Regions from separate parts of the Actinoplanes hulinensis genome, predicted to be linked through region 1. Evidence: riboswitches for the same ligand, from Rfam matches in the RefSeq annotation. Region 1 holds a riboswitch; the other holds the start of a gene.
What was found. A riboswitch is a leader RNA that binds a small molecule or an ion and turns the genes downstream of it on or off. The one in region 1 is predicted to bind glycine.

Region 1 (7,642 bases):
GGAACCGCACCACGTCGTCGCCCTGCGCACCCGAGTAGTGCAGCACCGCCGGAATGATCCCGGCCGCACCGTTCGTCGGCGCGGTCACCACCCGGCCGCCGGCCGCGTTCTCCTCGTTCACCGCCATCGCGTAGACGGTCAGCCACTCCATCGCCAGCTCGTCACGATGACCCGACGCCCGCAGCTGCCGGGCGATCCCGGCCGCCCGGCGGCGCACCTTCAAGCTGCCGGGCAGCACGCCCTCGGCGTCCAGGCCGGCCGCCACACAGTCGCGCATCACCTGCCAGATGTCCAGCAGCCCGGCGCGGACCTCCGCCTCCGGCCGCGAGGCGGCCTCGTTCGCCAGCATCAGCCGCGCGATCGACAAACCGGTGGTCCGGGTGAGCGACAACAGTTCCGCACCCGACGAGAAGGCGTACGGAATACGCGTGTGCGAATCCCGTACGCCGGAATGGTGCTGGGGGAGCACGAAGCCGCCGCCGACCGAGAAATAGGTCTTGGCCAGCAGCTCCGTGCCGTCGGCGCCGAAGGCGGCGAAGGTCATCCCGTTGGGATGCTCCGGCAGCGTCCGCCGCCGGTGCAGAACCAGATCCACCTCGACCACCGGACCGTGCGGCAGCGGCAGCCGGCCCTCGGCGTGGATGCGGGCGGCCCGCTCGTCGGCGGTCGTCACGTCGACCGTCTCCGGATCGGCGCCGGTGAGCCCCAGCAGCACCGCCTTCGGCGTGCCGTGCCCGTGACCGGTGGCGCCCAGCGAGCCGAACAACTCGGCCCGTACCCGCGTCACCCCGTCGGCACCGGCCAGACGGTCGGCGAACATGCGTGCCGCCCGCATCGGGCCGACCGTGTGCGAACTGGACGGCCCGATCCCGACGGAGAACAGGTCGAAGACCGAGACCGTCATGACACGAGCGTCGTGTAGCCGGCCGCGTCCAGTAGCTCCGGGTCGCCGGTCACGCGGAGCCTGAACAGCCAGCCCGCGCCGTACGGATCGGTGTTGATCAGGCCGGGCTCGTCGCTCAGGGTGACGTTGACCTCGATGATCTCGCCGTCGGCGGGGGCGTAGACCTCGCTCACCGACTTCGTCGACTCGATCTCGCCGCACGGGTCACCGGCCTTGACCAGCGTGCCCGGCTCCGGAAGCTCGACGAACACGACATCGCCGAGCGCGTCGGCGGCGAACGCCGTCACACCGACCGTCGCCGGCGAGCCCTCGGTCAGCCACTCGTGGTCACGGCTGTAGCGCAGGTTCTCGGGGATCATGGTCGGCTCCTCAGCGGGTACGGCGGTAGAAGGGCAGGGCGACGACCTCGGCGTCGACCCGGGTGCCGCGGATGTCGACGGCGAGTTTCGTTCCCGGTTCGGCCAGAGCGGCCGTCACCTGGGCCATCGCCACCGGATGGCCGAGCGTGGGGGAGAGGGCGCCACTGGTCACCACACCCACATCCGTGCCCTCGTGCAGCACCCGGTAACCGGCCCGGGGCGCCCGGCGGCCCTCGGTCACCAGCCCGGCGAGCAGCGTCTCCGGACCCGCGGCGGCCACCGACCGCAGCGCCGCGGCGCCCACGAAGTCCGGCTTGTCCAGAGCCACCACCCGGCCCAGACCGGCATGGAACGGGGTCGAGCGCACCGACAGCTCGTGGCCGTACAGGGGCATCCCGGCCTCCAGGCGCAACGTGTCCCGGCAGGCCAGCCCGCACGGACGGGCCCCGCGGGCGGCCGCCCACTCCCAGATCGCCGCAGCGTCGCCGGCCGAGCAGTAGATCTCGAAACCGTCCTCGCCCGTGTAGCCGGTACGGGCCAGCAGCACCTCCCGGCCGTCCAGCCGGTCCGGGCGGATGCCGTAATAGGGCAGGTCGGCGCCGGTGCCGAGCACGTCCAGCGACATCGGGCCCTGCACCGCGATCAGGACACCGGGCTGTTCGCCGACGACGCGTACGTCGTACCCGTTGGAATGCTCACCCAGCATGGCCCGCACCACCGCGGCGTTGGCCGCGTTCGCCACCACCATGAACTCCCGCTCGGCCAGCCGGTAGACCACCAGGTCGTCGAGGACCCCGCCGTTGGTGTGGCACAGCATCGTGTACTTGGCGCGGCCCACCTTCACCGCCGACATCCGGCCGACCAGCGCCCAGTCGAGGAAAGCGGGATCGCCGGACACCCGGATCCGGCCCATGTGGCTCAGATCGAACAGGCCCGCGCCGTCCCGGACGGTGTGGTGCTCGGCCAGATCACTGCCGTAGCGCAGCGGCATCGACCAGCCGGCGAAATCGGTGAAGGCCGCGCCCAGGCGGGAATGGACGTCGAACAGCGCGGTGCGTCTCACGAAGGAGGCTCCTCGATAGCGGGTCGGCCTCCCTCGCTCTGTCATGGGGCCTGAGAGGTTCACCGCCGAGGCGGTTTGCACCGTGGGCGCGGACCGCTGGCGGCGGACCGACTTTCCAGAGTCGCCTGACCGGTCGCGGTACCTGAGCCTGAGAGATTCTGAGGGAGAAGTTGCTCCTTCGGCGCCCCGCCACCAGGGGTGGGGACTCTCCCGCGACGGTTGCAGCGGCGAAGTTTTCGGTTGTGTTCGCGAACCTATCCGGCCCCCGACGGGACGGTCAAGCCGGGGCAGCCGTGGCTGCGGAACCGGGGCCTGTAGCGCCGGGGACGAGGGCTTCGCACGGATCATCGAGACCATGCTCGTGGAGTTCCTGGTCGGCCCGTGGAAGCGCTACTGGACGCAGAACCGGTTGCCCTCGGTGTCGGCCAGCACCACGAACGGGGGCTCCCGATCGTTCGGCTCCGGGTAGTAGGGCCAGTCCACCCGCTGCGCGCCGAGCATCAGCAGACGGTCCACCTCGGCCTCGAGGTCACCGTCGGCCCGGATGTCGAAATGGATCCGCGGCTGCTCCTGGATCGGGGTCTCGCTCCGATCCATGGCGATCGGCGCGCCGGCGACACCGGGCGGCGGCTCGATCACGATCCAGTCGTCACCGGCCCAGCGGGGTGGGCGGCGCACGTACCCGAGAGCCCGCATCCAGAAGGCTCCGGCCCGTTCGCAATCCTGGACACCGAGGGAGATCTGCGCGATGACCGCCATGAACCCGATCCTAGGTAGGCAACATTCGTTGCTCTCGAAGGGAAAGGCAACGTATGTTGCTCCCATGTTGGATGAACTACGCCGCCTCACCGAGACGATCGCCGAGGCGGAGGCGCGCCGCACCCAGATCATCAACCGGCTCCGGCGGGAACACGCCGCCAGCTGGGACGAGATCGGCAAAGCCTGCGGCATGACCCGGCAGGGCGCCACCCGCCGCTGGTCCAGGACACTGCACGCCGGCTCCTTCGGCAGCGCCGCCGACGCCTATCATCGCGGCCGCCCGCCCTACCCGCGCTCCGCCGTCGAATGGTCCGTCCCCCGCCCGGCCCGCCGCGTCCTCGACCTGGGCGCGGGTACCGGAAAGCTCACCCAGCTGCTGATCGAGGCCGGTCTCGACGTGGTCGCCGTCGAACCGTCCGCCGAGATGCGCGACCAGCTCGCCGCCGTCGCCCCCAAGGCCGCGATCTTCGACGGCACCGCCGAACGGATCCCGCTTCCCGACGCCGACGTGGACGCCGTCGTCGCCGCCCAGGCCTGGCACTGGGTCGACCCGGCCCGCGCGATCCCCGAGGCGGCCCGCGTGCTGCGCCCCGGCGGCACGCTCAGCCTCCTCTGGAACATCCGCGACCACACCGAGGAGTGGATCGCCCTCCTCGACAACATCCTTCACCAGCACACCCGCCAGGAGATCGACACCAACCCCGTCATCGGTACGCCGTTCGCCGGCCTCGAACGCACCGAGATCCGCTGGCGGCACACCCTGAACCGGCAGGCGCTGCTGGACATGGTCGCCTCCCGCAGCTACGTGATCGTCCTGTCCGAGCCGGAGCGCCGCGACCTGCTGGCCGGCGTGGAGGACCTCCTCGACACCCATCCGACCACCCGCGGCCGTGACGAGATCACCATGCCGTACGTGACCCGCTGCACCCGGGCACGCCTCCATCCCTGAACGGGACCGGAAATCGCTGGCCCCGTTTCGCGGCGGAGGCCACCATGTCGGCGTGAAGCAGTACCGCAGCATCGACGACCCGCTCGACGGTGCCGCCGTCGTGGTCGCCGGTCTGTTCTCGGCCAGGGACAAGCGCTACGAGGAACGACTCGACGAACTCGCCACCCTGGCCGAGTCCCGCGGCAGCCGTGTGGTGGCCCGGTTCGTGCAGCGGCGCGGCGCCTCCGACCGCTGGAACGAACGCCCCGGCGGCGCGGCCCGCATGTCGGAGCCCTTCTCCCGCCGCACGCTGATGACCCACGGCAAGGTCCGCGAGATCGCCGAGGCCTGCCGGACGGCCGACGTGGCCGCCGCGATCTTCGTGAACCCGTTGACGCCCACCCAGCGAACCGTCCTGCCCCGCCTCCTCGGCTGCCCCGTCCTCACCGCCGACGACCTGAGGCATGACTGACCGGACCTGCCGCCATCCGCCCACCAGTCCGGTCAGGCTGATCGCCGGGGCCGCACGGTTGGTGAGCGCGTCATCCGGCCCCAGCAGCAGCCATTCCGGTGAGCCGCTGCACCGGCGATCCCGCCAGGGCTGTCCCGCACAGGACGGCGACCGATGGACTCACCGGCGCTGAGAAGAGCCGTACAGGCTGACGCGGTGGTCGACGTCGTGATCGACCGGGCCGTGCCGGAAACGGGTGGGGTCCACCGGGCCGTTGCTGATGTGGACGCTCCAGCTCTCGTAGTACCAGCTCGGATTGCAGGGGCAGGTGGTGACGAGGAGACGGAAGTTGGCCCGGTACCGGCCGACCTCGCCCGGCGCCAGCGTGAACAGGCGCGACGCCGGCATCCGGCGTGGGTAGGCGACGCACCCACCGGCCGAGCGCGAGACGATCAGCCGCCCGTCACGGCGCATCAGCCGCACGCCCGGGTCCCGCTCACTGTCCGCCAGCACCTCGTCGTGCGGGCGGTAGCCGGTCGCTTCGTCGAACAGCACCTCGTGGGCGACCACCTCGCCGGGCGGCAGTGGATCGGGTAGAAGCACCGGACGGTCCAGGCCGCGGCGGGCGTTCGCCTGTGCCGCGCCGCGGGACGCGGGGCCCCAGCGCACCCGTACCCGCTGAACGGTCACCATCCGCCCACCCTGGCAGCCGATACCCCCGTACCGCCAAGGGTTTTTGAGATCATCGCGGGGTGAGCGTGGACGGATTCTGGAACCTGGTGGATGCGGCCCGGGCCTCGGTCGAGGACCCGTCGGACGGTGATCAGGTGGGTGAGCGGGCGCGGCGGCTGCTCGACGAGCTGCCGCTGGAGGAGGTGGCCGAGCTGGCGCGGGCCGAGTGGGAGCTGCGGGCGCGTTCCTACCGGGTGGATCTGTGGGGTGCCGCCTATCTGATCAACGGCGGATGTTCGGACGACGGCTTCGAGTACTTCCGCGGCTGGCTGATGTCGCAGGGCCGGGAGGTCTTCGAGCGGGCCGTCGCCGATCCGGACACCCTCGCCGGCGTGCCGGCAGTCCAGGCAGGGCAGGATCTCGAGTCGGAGGAGATGTTCGGCGTCGCCAACCTCGTCCACTGGGAGCGCACCGGCGAGGCACTGCCGGACCGGGCGGACTATCCGGCGCTGCCCGAGTTCTGGGACTTCGACGACGATGACGAGGTGCGCCGCCGCTTCCCGCGCCTGAACATCATCCTGGACTAGAGTCGGCCCGGTCACCGCCGGCCACTCGGGCCATCCGCAAGCATCAATGTAGATCTTGAGCAGTCGTCGAACAGCGCGATCTTGAGCGATCGTGGTCATCCGGATGTATCCGATCACCCAAGGTCTTCCAGGTGAAATAGATCATGGACGATGATCTTCCGCCGGATAGCAACCAGGAATCAAGATCGGCCCGACAGCTGCCATCGACCAAGATCGCCGGCGAGTCGGGATGGGGCCACAGCATGCCTGGCGAGCACCACCGCGACCACCCACCCGGAGCGAGCGGCAGCACATGCGAGGGTGTCCGACCGATCTGCGCCCGGCGGGGGCGGCGCAGGCGGGAGTGGGCAGCGAGAGGGGCCGAGCCGGCGGAACGGCCCTGATAGGAACGGGACGAGGACACGCGTACAAAGGAAAAGCTGGAAGCGAAACGCGGATCTCGACCAGAAAGGCCTCTTTGCGTGAAGTGCGTGACGTGTGGCGGGGAACCGCCCTACGGATGTCCCGAGGCCGTCGGTGACCACGCCGGCCCTTCGGAGGCAAGACATCGATAAGCGTGGATATGTGCGGCCTGGCGGGGAAGAGTGAGGCGCATGTCCACGAGACGCACGATCCTGGTGGCGGGCGCGGCGACAGCCGCCGGCGTCGCCGTCCCCGGCACGGCCGCAGCCTCCGCCCCCGACCGCGAGCTGCGACGGATCCTCCGCGAGATCGACCACCGGCGGATCGAGGCGATCGTCCGCGAACTGGTCTCCTTCGGCACCCGGCACACCCTGTCGGTGCAGGACGACCCGAACCGCGGCATCGGCGCGGCCCGCGACTGGATCTTCGCCGAGTTGCAGGGGTATGCCGCCGCCAGCGGCGGCCGGATGACCGTCGAGCAGCAGTCGTTCATCCAGCCGGTCTCACCCCGGGTTCCGGCGCCGACCCGGATCACCAACGTGATCGCCACCCTGCGCGGCAGCGTCACCCCGGAACGCGTCTACGTCGTCACCGGCCACTACGACTCGCGGGTCACCGACGTCATGGACGCGGTCAAGGACGCCCCGGGCGCCGACGACGACGCCTCCGGCGTGGCGGTGATCATGGAACTGGCCCGGGTGCTGGCCACCCGGCAACCGGAGGCGACTCTCGTTTTCGCGGCGGTCGCCGGTGAGGAACAGGGACTCTACGGCTCCGACCACATGGCCCAGCGGTACAGGGACGCCGGCGCCGACATCCAGGGCATGTTCAGCAACGACATCGTCGGCACCGGTGACGCCCACGACGGCACCCGCAACGACCCGCGTACCGTCCGGCTGTTCGTCGAAGGCGTACCCACCTCGGAGACCGCCGCCGAAGCCAACGTCCGCCGCAGCGTCGGCGGCGAGAACGACGGCCCGTCCCGCCAGCTCGGCCGCTTCGTCAAGGACGCCGAACCCGACGGAACGAACGTCCGCGTCATCTGGCGCCGCGACCGCTACCTGCGCGGCAGCGACCACATCTCGTTCCTGCTGCGCGGCTATCCCGCCGCCCGCTTCACCGAGCCACGAGAAAACTTCAACCACGAACACCAGGATGTACGGGTGGAGAACGGCATCCAGTACGGCGACCTGCCCGAGTTCTGCGATTTCGCCTACATCGCCCGCGTGACCCGGGTCAACGCCGCCGCCCTCTGGTCGCTCGCCCAGGCGCCCGGCACCCCGAAGGGCGTCGTCATCGACACCACCCGGCTCACCAACGACACCACCCTGCGCTGGCAGCTCGGCACCGAACCGGACCTGGCCGGCTACGAACTGGTGTGGCGCGAGACGACCGCCCCCGACTGGCAGCACACCCTGCCGGTCGGCAAGGTCGACACGGTCACCGTCGACCTCTCCAAGGACAACGTCTTCTTCGGCGTACGAGCGGTCGACACGACCGGCCACCGCAGCCCGGTC
Region 2 (7,642 bases), 240 kb from region 1:
CTGTACGAGAACCACTGCGCCGACCCGATCGCGGGTCGCCTGGCGCCGTTCGTCGGCCTGGCCTTCCACGAGCCACAGCTCCGCGCGATGCAACCGTGGACCAGCCATTTCACCCTGCATTTCGGCGGGGACAGCCCTCTGGTGACTCCGGCGGCACCCGGCCGGTTCCTGGTGCGCACCAGCGACGGCCGGGTTCACGACGAGACGGACGCCGCGGGTGCGCTGGAGATCATGCTGGCCGACCTCACCACCTGATCGGCAGGCTCCGCAGGTGGGCGGTGAGCGCGCCGGCCAGCTGGCGGTGGTCGTGGGCGGACGGGTGCCAGTCGCAGCCGAGCAGGTCGAGTCCGAGCGCGTCGTTGTCGTAGTGCAGCGCGCTGATCCGGCGGTCGCCGGCGGCCGTACGCTGGGCGACGATCTTCTCGACCGAGGTGGCCAGGGCGGTGGTGTTCCACATCGACGGGTAGGTCAGCACCAGCCGGGTGTGCGCGCCGTACCGGTCCCGGAGTTTGTCGAGGAAGCCCAGGTAGGCGACCTCGTAGTCAGCGGCAAGGGCGGCCTCGTCGGCCCAGCGCTCGCCCGGGTGCAGGGCGGTGGAGAAGTCGTTGATGCCGAGCCCGATCACCACGACCTGCGGATTCCACGTGCGCGGACGTTGCCATGCGGCGGTGTCGGCGGCCTGGAGGACCCGGTCGTAGTAGGTGCGGTAGTCGACGGCCGGGTTGGAGCCGTCGTAGTTGCGGACCATGCCCATCCCGGACCAGGCGTTGAGCTGGTAATCGGCGCGCAGGGTACGGGCGGTGAGCGCGCCGAAGGCCTGGTCGGCGTTGGAGTTGCGGTCGACGCCGCCGGTGGTGGAGCAGTCGCGCCCGGCCGAGGAGTTGCCGTAGCCGGCGGTCCAGGAGTCGCCGATGAACTCGATCTGGCGGCCGCGGGCGGCCGGTTCGGTGAGCAGTGCGCCGCCGGGGCCGGCCACGAAGCCGCCGAACTGGCCGGGCGTCCACGGGCTCTCGGTACGTTTGGCGATCCGCACGGTGTGTGTGCCGTGCGCGAGTCCGCGTACCCAATGGGTCGTTCTTCCCGGAGTGACCAGGGTGACCGGAGCCTGATCGTCGATTTGCAGCTCGTAGTCGTTGACCGCGTCGTCGAGGACGACGCCGATCGCGTCGCCGCGGAAGCGGCCTTCGAAGTAGACGCCGGGCCAGGTGTAGCGGGTGTCGGTGCCGCGGTCCTCGATCCGGCCGGGGGTGTGCACGTGGGTGAGTGCCCGGGTGCCCGGCGCGACGGCCCGGCCGGTGACCGGGGAGATCTTGCCGGAGCAGAGGCCGCGGGCGCGCAGTGAGGCGGCGATGGCGGGGATGGCGGCGACCGTGTTCGGCGGCCAGTCGTGCATCAGGATGACGTCGCCGTCGGAGAGTTTGTCGACGCCGGCGAGGATCTGCTCGACCGAGGCGTTGTCCCAGTCGCGGGAGTCGACGTCGGTGTTGATCTCGGTGAGGCCGAAGCGGCGCTCGACGGCCCGCAGCGCGTCGTCGGTGTCCAGGTAGGGCGGCCGGAACAGGGTGGGCGTCACGCCGGTGACCTTGCGGATGGTGTCCTGGGTGCGGGAGATCTGGGACGCCTGCTCGGCCTCGGGGAGCTGGGTCATGAACGGGTGGTCCCAGCTGTGGTTGCCGAGCCACATGCCGGCGGCGACCTGGGCGCGGGCCAGTTCGGGGTTGGCCTCGACGTTCTGTCCGGTGTTGAACATGGTGGCCCGTAACCCGGCGCGTTTGAGGGCGTGGAGCAGGGCCGCGGTGTTGCCGGGGGTGGGGCCGTCGTCGAAGGTCAGGCCGACGTAGCCGGGGCAGGCCGGGGTGGCGACGGCCGGGGCGGGTACGGCGACGGTGGCGGTGATCAGCATGGCTGCGGCGAGTAATCTCATTCCGGGAGCGCTCCCAAATTGGGCACAGAGATCGGCGTTGGTCGATTTGGGAGCCTAGCCTATTCGCGGATCCGCAGGCCAAGGCCCATCGCGATGACCACCGCCTGGTCCGCGGTGATCACCGCGTCCCGCAGCTCGAGCACCCGCGGATCGAACGCGTGCAGGTCCGTCCCGCGCAGGTCGCAGCCGGTGAAGTCGCCGCCGGTCAGGGTCGCGGCGGACAGGTCCAGCCCGCGCATCGTCCCGTTGCGGCAGCGGATCCCGGTCAGGTCGGCCTCCCGCATCCGGACGCTGGTGAAGGTGGCGCTGCCCAGGTCGGCCCGGGGCAGCGTGATGAACGACCAGTCACCACCGTCGACCGTGGTCAGGTCGAACGCGCACCCCTCGAAGGAGCTGCCCACCGCCTTGCAGTTGGTGAACGTGGCGTCGAAGAAGTTGCAGTTCACGAACCGGCAGTTCAGGAACGCGACGTCGGTGTGCTGCGAGCAGTTGAACCGGGCGTCGCGGAAGACGCACCCGGAGAACTCGACGCCCTCCACGTCGGTCTCGCACAGGTCCAGCGCGGAGAACTGGACACCCTCGTGCCGTCGCTCCTTGCCGGCGCCGGCGTCCCAGTCCCGGGTGGTGATCACCTTCACGAGCGCCGCCGCGGCGACCCGGCCAGATACCCGTGCGGGTACGGCAGCGGCTGGTCACCAGCGGCGGTCAGGCGCTCCAGCTGCTTGTCGTCCAGCGCCCACCCGGTCGCGCCCAGGTTGTCGCCGAGCTGCTCCGCGGTGCGGGCGCCGACGATCGGGGCGGTCACCCCGGGCCGTTGCAGCAGCCACCGCAGCGCCACCTGAGCGGGCGTGTGCCCGGACTCCTCGGCCACCGCGATCAGGGCGTCGGTGACCCGCCAGGTGCGCTCGTCGACGCTGTCCTGCCAGTTGCCGAGCCAGGGCTGCTTGTCGCCCTCCCACCGGGTGCCGGCCGGCGCCGCCGTCATGCCGCGCCGGTACTTGCCGGTCAGCCAGCCGCCCCGCATCGGCGACCACGGGATGATCCCGACGCCCTCGTTACGGCAGACCGGCGCCAGCTCGGTCTCGATCTCCCGGTCGATGAGGTTGTAGAGCGGCTGCGCGGCCACGAACGGCTCCCACCCGCGGAACCGGGCCACGTCCACCGACTTCTGCAACTGCCAGGCCGCGTAGTTGCTGACGCCGAGATGCCGCACCAGCCCGGAACGCACCAGCTGGTCCAGCGTCGACAGCGTCTCCTCGATCGGGGTCGTCTCGTCGAAGCAGTGCAGCTGGTACAGGTCGATGTAGTCGGTCCGCAGCCTGCGCAGGCTGGCGTGCACCGCCGCGATCAGGTGCTTGCGGCCCGCGCCGTTGTCGTTGGGGCCGTCACCGGTCGACCAGAACGCCTTGGTCGCCACCACCAGGGAATCCCGCCGCCGGGTCGCCAGCCAGCGGCCGATGATCTCCTCGGAGGCGCCGCCCGCGTACACGTCCGCGGTGTCGACGAAGTTGCCGCCCGCCTCCACGTAACGGTCCAGGATGGCGTGCGAGGTCTGCTCGTCGGATTCGTTGCCGAAGGTCATCGTCCCGAGGCACAGCTCGCTCACCCGAAGCCCGCTGCCCCCGACATTCCGGTACTCCATCCGCGAAATCCTTCCAGTACGGCCTGCGCACGGCAACCGTAAAGTGATCATCGTGGTGCGGTTGACCGGCTACCGGGACTACTACGGCGAGGCGGGGGAGCTGCTCACCATCGACGTCGAGGACTGAGCGAGCCGGGTGCGCACCACGAGATCGTGCAGGGCCGCCACGGCGCTCGCTTCCGCGTACCCCGGAAGTTTGCTCTGATCCCGCGCCTCCTCCAGCTCGGCGCGCAGCGCCGGGACGTCGGCGGCCAGATGGGCCGCCGCCCGCGCCGACATGGGTCCGTGCTCGGCCTCGCGTTTCGCGGCGATCAGCTCCGGCACGTAGGCCAACCGTTGACCGAGAATGCCCAGGTCGGTCTCCAGTTCGCCGGTGCGCATCAGATGGATGCCGGTGAGCAGCACCCGCAGCGTGTAGAGCGCCGGCTTGAGATGCCCGGACTTGTGGTAGAGCCGTTTTTGGGTGGCCGCGAACCCCAGGTAGTGGTGCGCGTGATTGCTGGTGATCATGCCCGTGGCCAGGGAGATCAGCTCGGCGTGCACCTCCGAGGTGAGGACCACGAGCGGAGACAGCAGTTGCTCCAGCACGTACCCGTTCCGGCTGTTGAGCAGCCGCGCGAACTTCAGCAGATCGTGGCTGACCACGTCGAGTTCCACGCCGTCGCGGACGCCGCTGTTCTGGAGCGTGTCCGGACCTGTTCGCAGGCCGACCACCTCCTGGGGCGGCAGTACGTGCGCGGCCCGCAGGTCGAGATCCGAGTCGACCGACGCGAAACCGTAGAGGTGCGCCCCGCTCACGGTGGCGAAGAGCAGGGGATAGGGCAGGGAGGCGGCGGCCTCGCCGGCCCACGACGGGACATCGACGGTCACGGTCTACAGATTCCTTTCGCGTACGCCCACGAGCACCCGGTCGATGCGGTCGCGGTCCGGCTTCTCCGGCAGCGCGGTGCCGGCCGCCGCGTCGGTGAGGTCGGCCTGCAAACGCTCGGCCCAGGCGGCCACGTCCGGCCACGGCACGTCGCCGTTACGCACGGCGAGCAGTTCGCCGCGCAGGTGGGTGACGTCGACCAGGACCTCCCCGGTACGCAGCACGTGCGCCCCGGCGAGAAGCAGGCGGATCATATGCATCGCCTGCTTGAAGTTGATCTCCCCCGTTCGGGCGTGCCGGGACGCCACCTTGGCGAGCTGGTCGCGCGCATAGCTGCCGTAGGTGTCGGCCACCCTGGTGGAGAGGAAGGCGGTTCTCACCGCGAGGAGGGCGTCACCGTCGACGGTCTTGTCCGTTACGAGGGGCGACCACAGCACCTCGAGCACCGTCGGGTTGCCCTGCGTCGCGAGCGTGCAGAACCGCTCGATCTCCCACGAGAACTGCTCCTCGGCCGGCCCGTCCAGATGGGTGGGCGGCTTGTCCAGGGACCAGAAGGCGCGGGTCGGCGCCACGAACACACCCCGCCGGTCGTGGTCGGAGTCCGGCCGGTGAAGTCCATAGGCACGGGAGCCGACCACGACCGCGAGGGCCGTGTGCCGTTGCACGAGCTCGATCATGGGCCCGGAGCGTACGTCTACAGGTCGAGCACCGTCGCGTCGATTTCGTCCAGCTCACTCTGGTCGAAGCCGATCCTGCCGAGGGCGGCGACGTTGTTCTCCAGTTGCTCGACGCTCGACGCGCCGATGATCAGGCTGGTCATCCGCTCGTCGCGCAGCGCCCACGCCAGCGCCATCTGGGCCAGCGACTGCCCGCGCCGCTTCGCGATGTCGTCGAGCGTGTGCAGTCGAGCCAGCGTCTGGTTGTCCAGGGCGCTCTCGTTGAGGAACACGCTGGTGCGGATCCGCGAGTCCTCCGGGATGCCGGTCAGGTAACGGTCGGTGAGCAGACCCTGCTGGAGCGGGCTGAACGCGATGCACCCGGCCCCGGCCGCCTCGAGGGTGTCGAGCAGCCGGTCGTGCTCGATCCACCGGTTCAGGATCGAGTAGGACGGCTGGTGGATCAGCAGTGGCGTGCCCAGCTCGCGCAGCAGGTCGGCGGCCTGCGCGGCCTGCTCGGACCGGTAGTTGCTGATGCCGACGTAGAGCGCCTTGCCGGAGCGCACGATGGCGTCCAGGGCGGTCATCGTCTCCTCGAGCGGGGTCTCCGGGTCGGGCCGGTGGTGGTAGAAGACGTCGACGTAGTCCAGGCCCATCCGCTTCAGCGACTGGTCCAGCGACGAGACCAGGTACTTGCGGGAGCCCCAGTCGCCGTACGGGCCGTCCCACATGGTGTAGCCGGCCTTCGACGAGATGACCAGCTCGTCGCGGTGGTGCTTGAGATCCGTGTTCAGGATGGCGCCGAAGTTGGTCTCCGCGCTGCCCGGCGGCGGCCCGTAGTTGTTGGCCAGGTCGAAGTGGGTGACCCCGAGGTCGAAGGCGCGGCGGACGATGGCGCGCTGACGGTCGACGGGGCGGGAGTCACCGAAGTTGTGCCAGAGGCCGAGGCTGATGGCGGGGAGCTTGAGGCCACTGCGACCAGCACGGCGGTAGATCATGTCGCGGTAGCGGTCGGCGGCAGGGAAGTACGTCACATCGAACACCCTAGGGCTCCCGGACCCACCCATGTGCGCTGGTAGGTTGGGGGTGCACGCGGGAGAGACCTTTGGGCGCCGAAGAGGCAACTCCTCCCCGGAAACTTTCAGGCAAAAGGACCGCGTGGGCAGGCGACTCTGAAATGCCGCGGTGTGGGTATGACAGAGGGGGAGGTTGATCCTCGACCTTCTCACGCTCTGGAGTCGCCCATGACGTCCCCGTTCGTTTCCCGGCACATCGGCCCCGGCCCGGACGAGCAGGCCCACATGCTCAAGACGGTGGGGTACGGCTCGGTCGAGGAGCTGATGGACGCCGCGATCCCCTCGTCCATCCGGTTCGACGGATCACTCGACCTGCCGGCCGGGATCTCCGAGGAGCAGGCGATCGCCGAGCTGCGCGGCATCGCGGGACGCAACGTGGTGGCCACCCCGATGATCGGCCTCGGCTACTACGGCACGGTCACCCCGGCGGTGATCAAGCGGAACGTGCTGGAGAACCCGGCGTGGTACACGGCCTACACGCCGTACCAGCCGGAGATCAGCCAGGGCCGCCTGGAGGCGCTGCTCAACTTCCAGACCATGGTCACCGACCTGACCGGGATGACCACGGCCAACGCGTCGATGCTCGACGAGGCCACGGCGGTCGCCGAGGCGATGACCCTCGCGCGCCGCGCCTCCAAGAGCAGGAGCAACGTGTACGCGGTGGACGCCGACACGTTCCCGCAGACGCTGTCGGTGCTGCGGACCCGTGCCGAACCGCTCGGCATCGTCATCCACCTCGTGGACCTCGACGGCGGCGCGGAGCTGCCGGAGGACTACTTCGGGCTGCACCTGCAGTACCCGGGCGCCTCCGGCAAGGTCCGGGACCACGCGGCCCTGGTCGAGGCCGCCCACGCCGAGGGTGCCCTGGTCACGGTCGCCGCCGACCTGCTGGCGCTGACCCTGCTGCGCTCGCCCGGGGACATCGGCGCCGACATCGCGGCCGGCACCACGCAGCGCTTCGGCGTACCGCTGGGGTTCGGTGGCCCGCACGCCGGTTACCTGGCGGTGCGCAACGGCCTGGAGCGGTCCCTGCCCGGGCGCCTGGTCGGCGTCTCGAAGGACGCCGACGGCGATCAGGCCTACCGGCTGGCGCTGCAGACCCGTGAGCAGCACATCCGCCGGGAGAAGGCGACCAGCAACATCTGCACCGCGCAGGTGCTGCTCGCCGTCATGGCCAGCATGTACGCGGTCTACCACGGCCCGGCCGGCCTGCGCGCCATCGCGGCCCGCACCCACCAGCACGCCGCCCGCGTGGCCGCCGGCCTGCGGATGGTCGACGGCGTGACCGTGGTCCACGAGAGCTTCTTCGACACCGTGCTCGCCCGCGTGCCCGGTAAGGCCGAGAAGGTGCTCGCGGCCGCCGCCAAGTACGGCATCGACCTGCACCTGGTTGACGCCGACCACGTCTCGATCTCCTGCGACGAGACCACCACCCAGTCGGAGGTGCAGCGGATCTGGGACGCCTTCGGCGTGACC

Region 2: it holds a riboswitch for glycine, as region 1 does, so the genes downstream of both, gcvP (aminomethyl-transferring glycine dehydrogenase) here and gcvT (glycine cleavage system aminomethyltransferase GcvT) in region 1, are expected to answer to the same signal.

The regions. Positions count from the first base shown of each region.
Region 1 is NZ_JAHXZI010000009.1:330,166-337,807, reverse strand. It holds gene KZ829_RS19530 (L-serine ammonia-lyase) at 1-904, opposite strand, end outside; gene gcvH (glycine cleavage system protein GcvH) at 901-1,263, opposite strand; gene gcvT (glycine cleavage system aminomethyltransferase GcvT) at 1,274-2,326, opposite strand; glycine riboswitch at 2,453-2,549, opposite strand; gene KZ829_RS19515 (VOC family protein) at 2,717-3,085, opposite strand; gene KZ829_RS19510 (class I SAM-dependent methyltransferase) at 3,150-4,034, shown strand; gene KZ829_RS44570 (HflX-like GTP-binding protein) at 4,087-4,485, shown strand; gene KZ829_RS19500 (hypothetical protein) at 4,645-5,157, opposite strand; gene KZ829_RS19495 (DUF4240 domain-containing protein) at 5,217-5,723, shown strand; gene KZ829_RS19490 (M20/M25/M40 family metallo-hydrolase) at 6,317-7,642, shown strand, end outside.
Region 2 is NZ_JAHXZI010000009.1:92,597-100,238, forward strand. It holds gene KZ829_RS18225 (DUF6193 family natural product biosynthesis protein) at 1-255, shown strand, start outside; gene KZ829_RS18230 (polysaccharide deacetylase family protein) at 245-1,924, opposite strand; gene KZ829_RS44020 (pentapeptide repeat-containing protein) at 1,984-2,562, opposite strand; gene KZ829_RS18240 (aldo/keto reductase) at 2,559-3,566, opposite strand; gene KZ829_RS18245 (nucleotidyltransferase domain-containing protein) at 3,648-4,436, opposite strand; gene KZ829_RS18250 (nucleotidyltransferase domain-containing protein) at 4,440-5,111, opposite strand; gene mgrA (L-glyceraldehyde 3-phosphate reductase) at 5,129-6,124, opposite strand; glycine riboswitch at 6,174-6,257, shown strand; gene gcvP (aminomethyl-transferring glycine dehydrogenase) at 6,335-7,642, shown strand, end outside.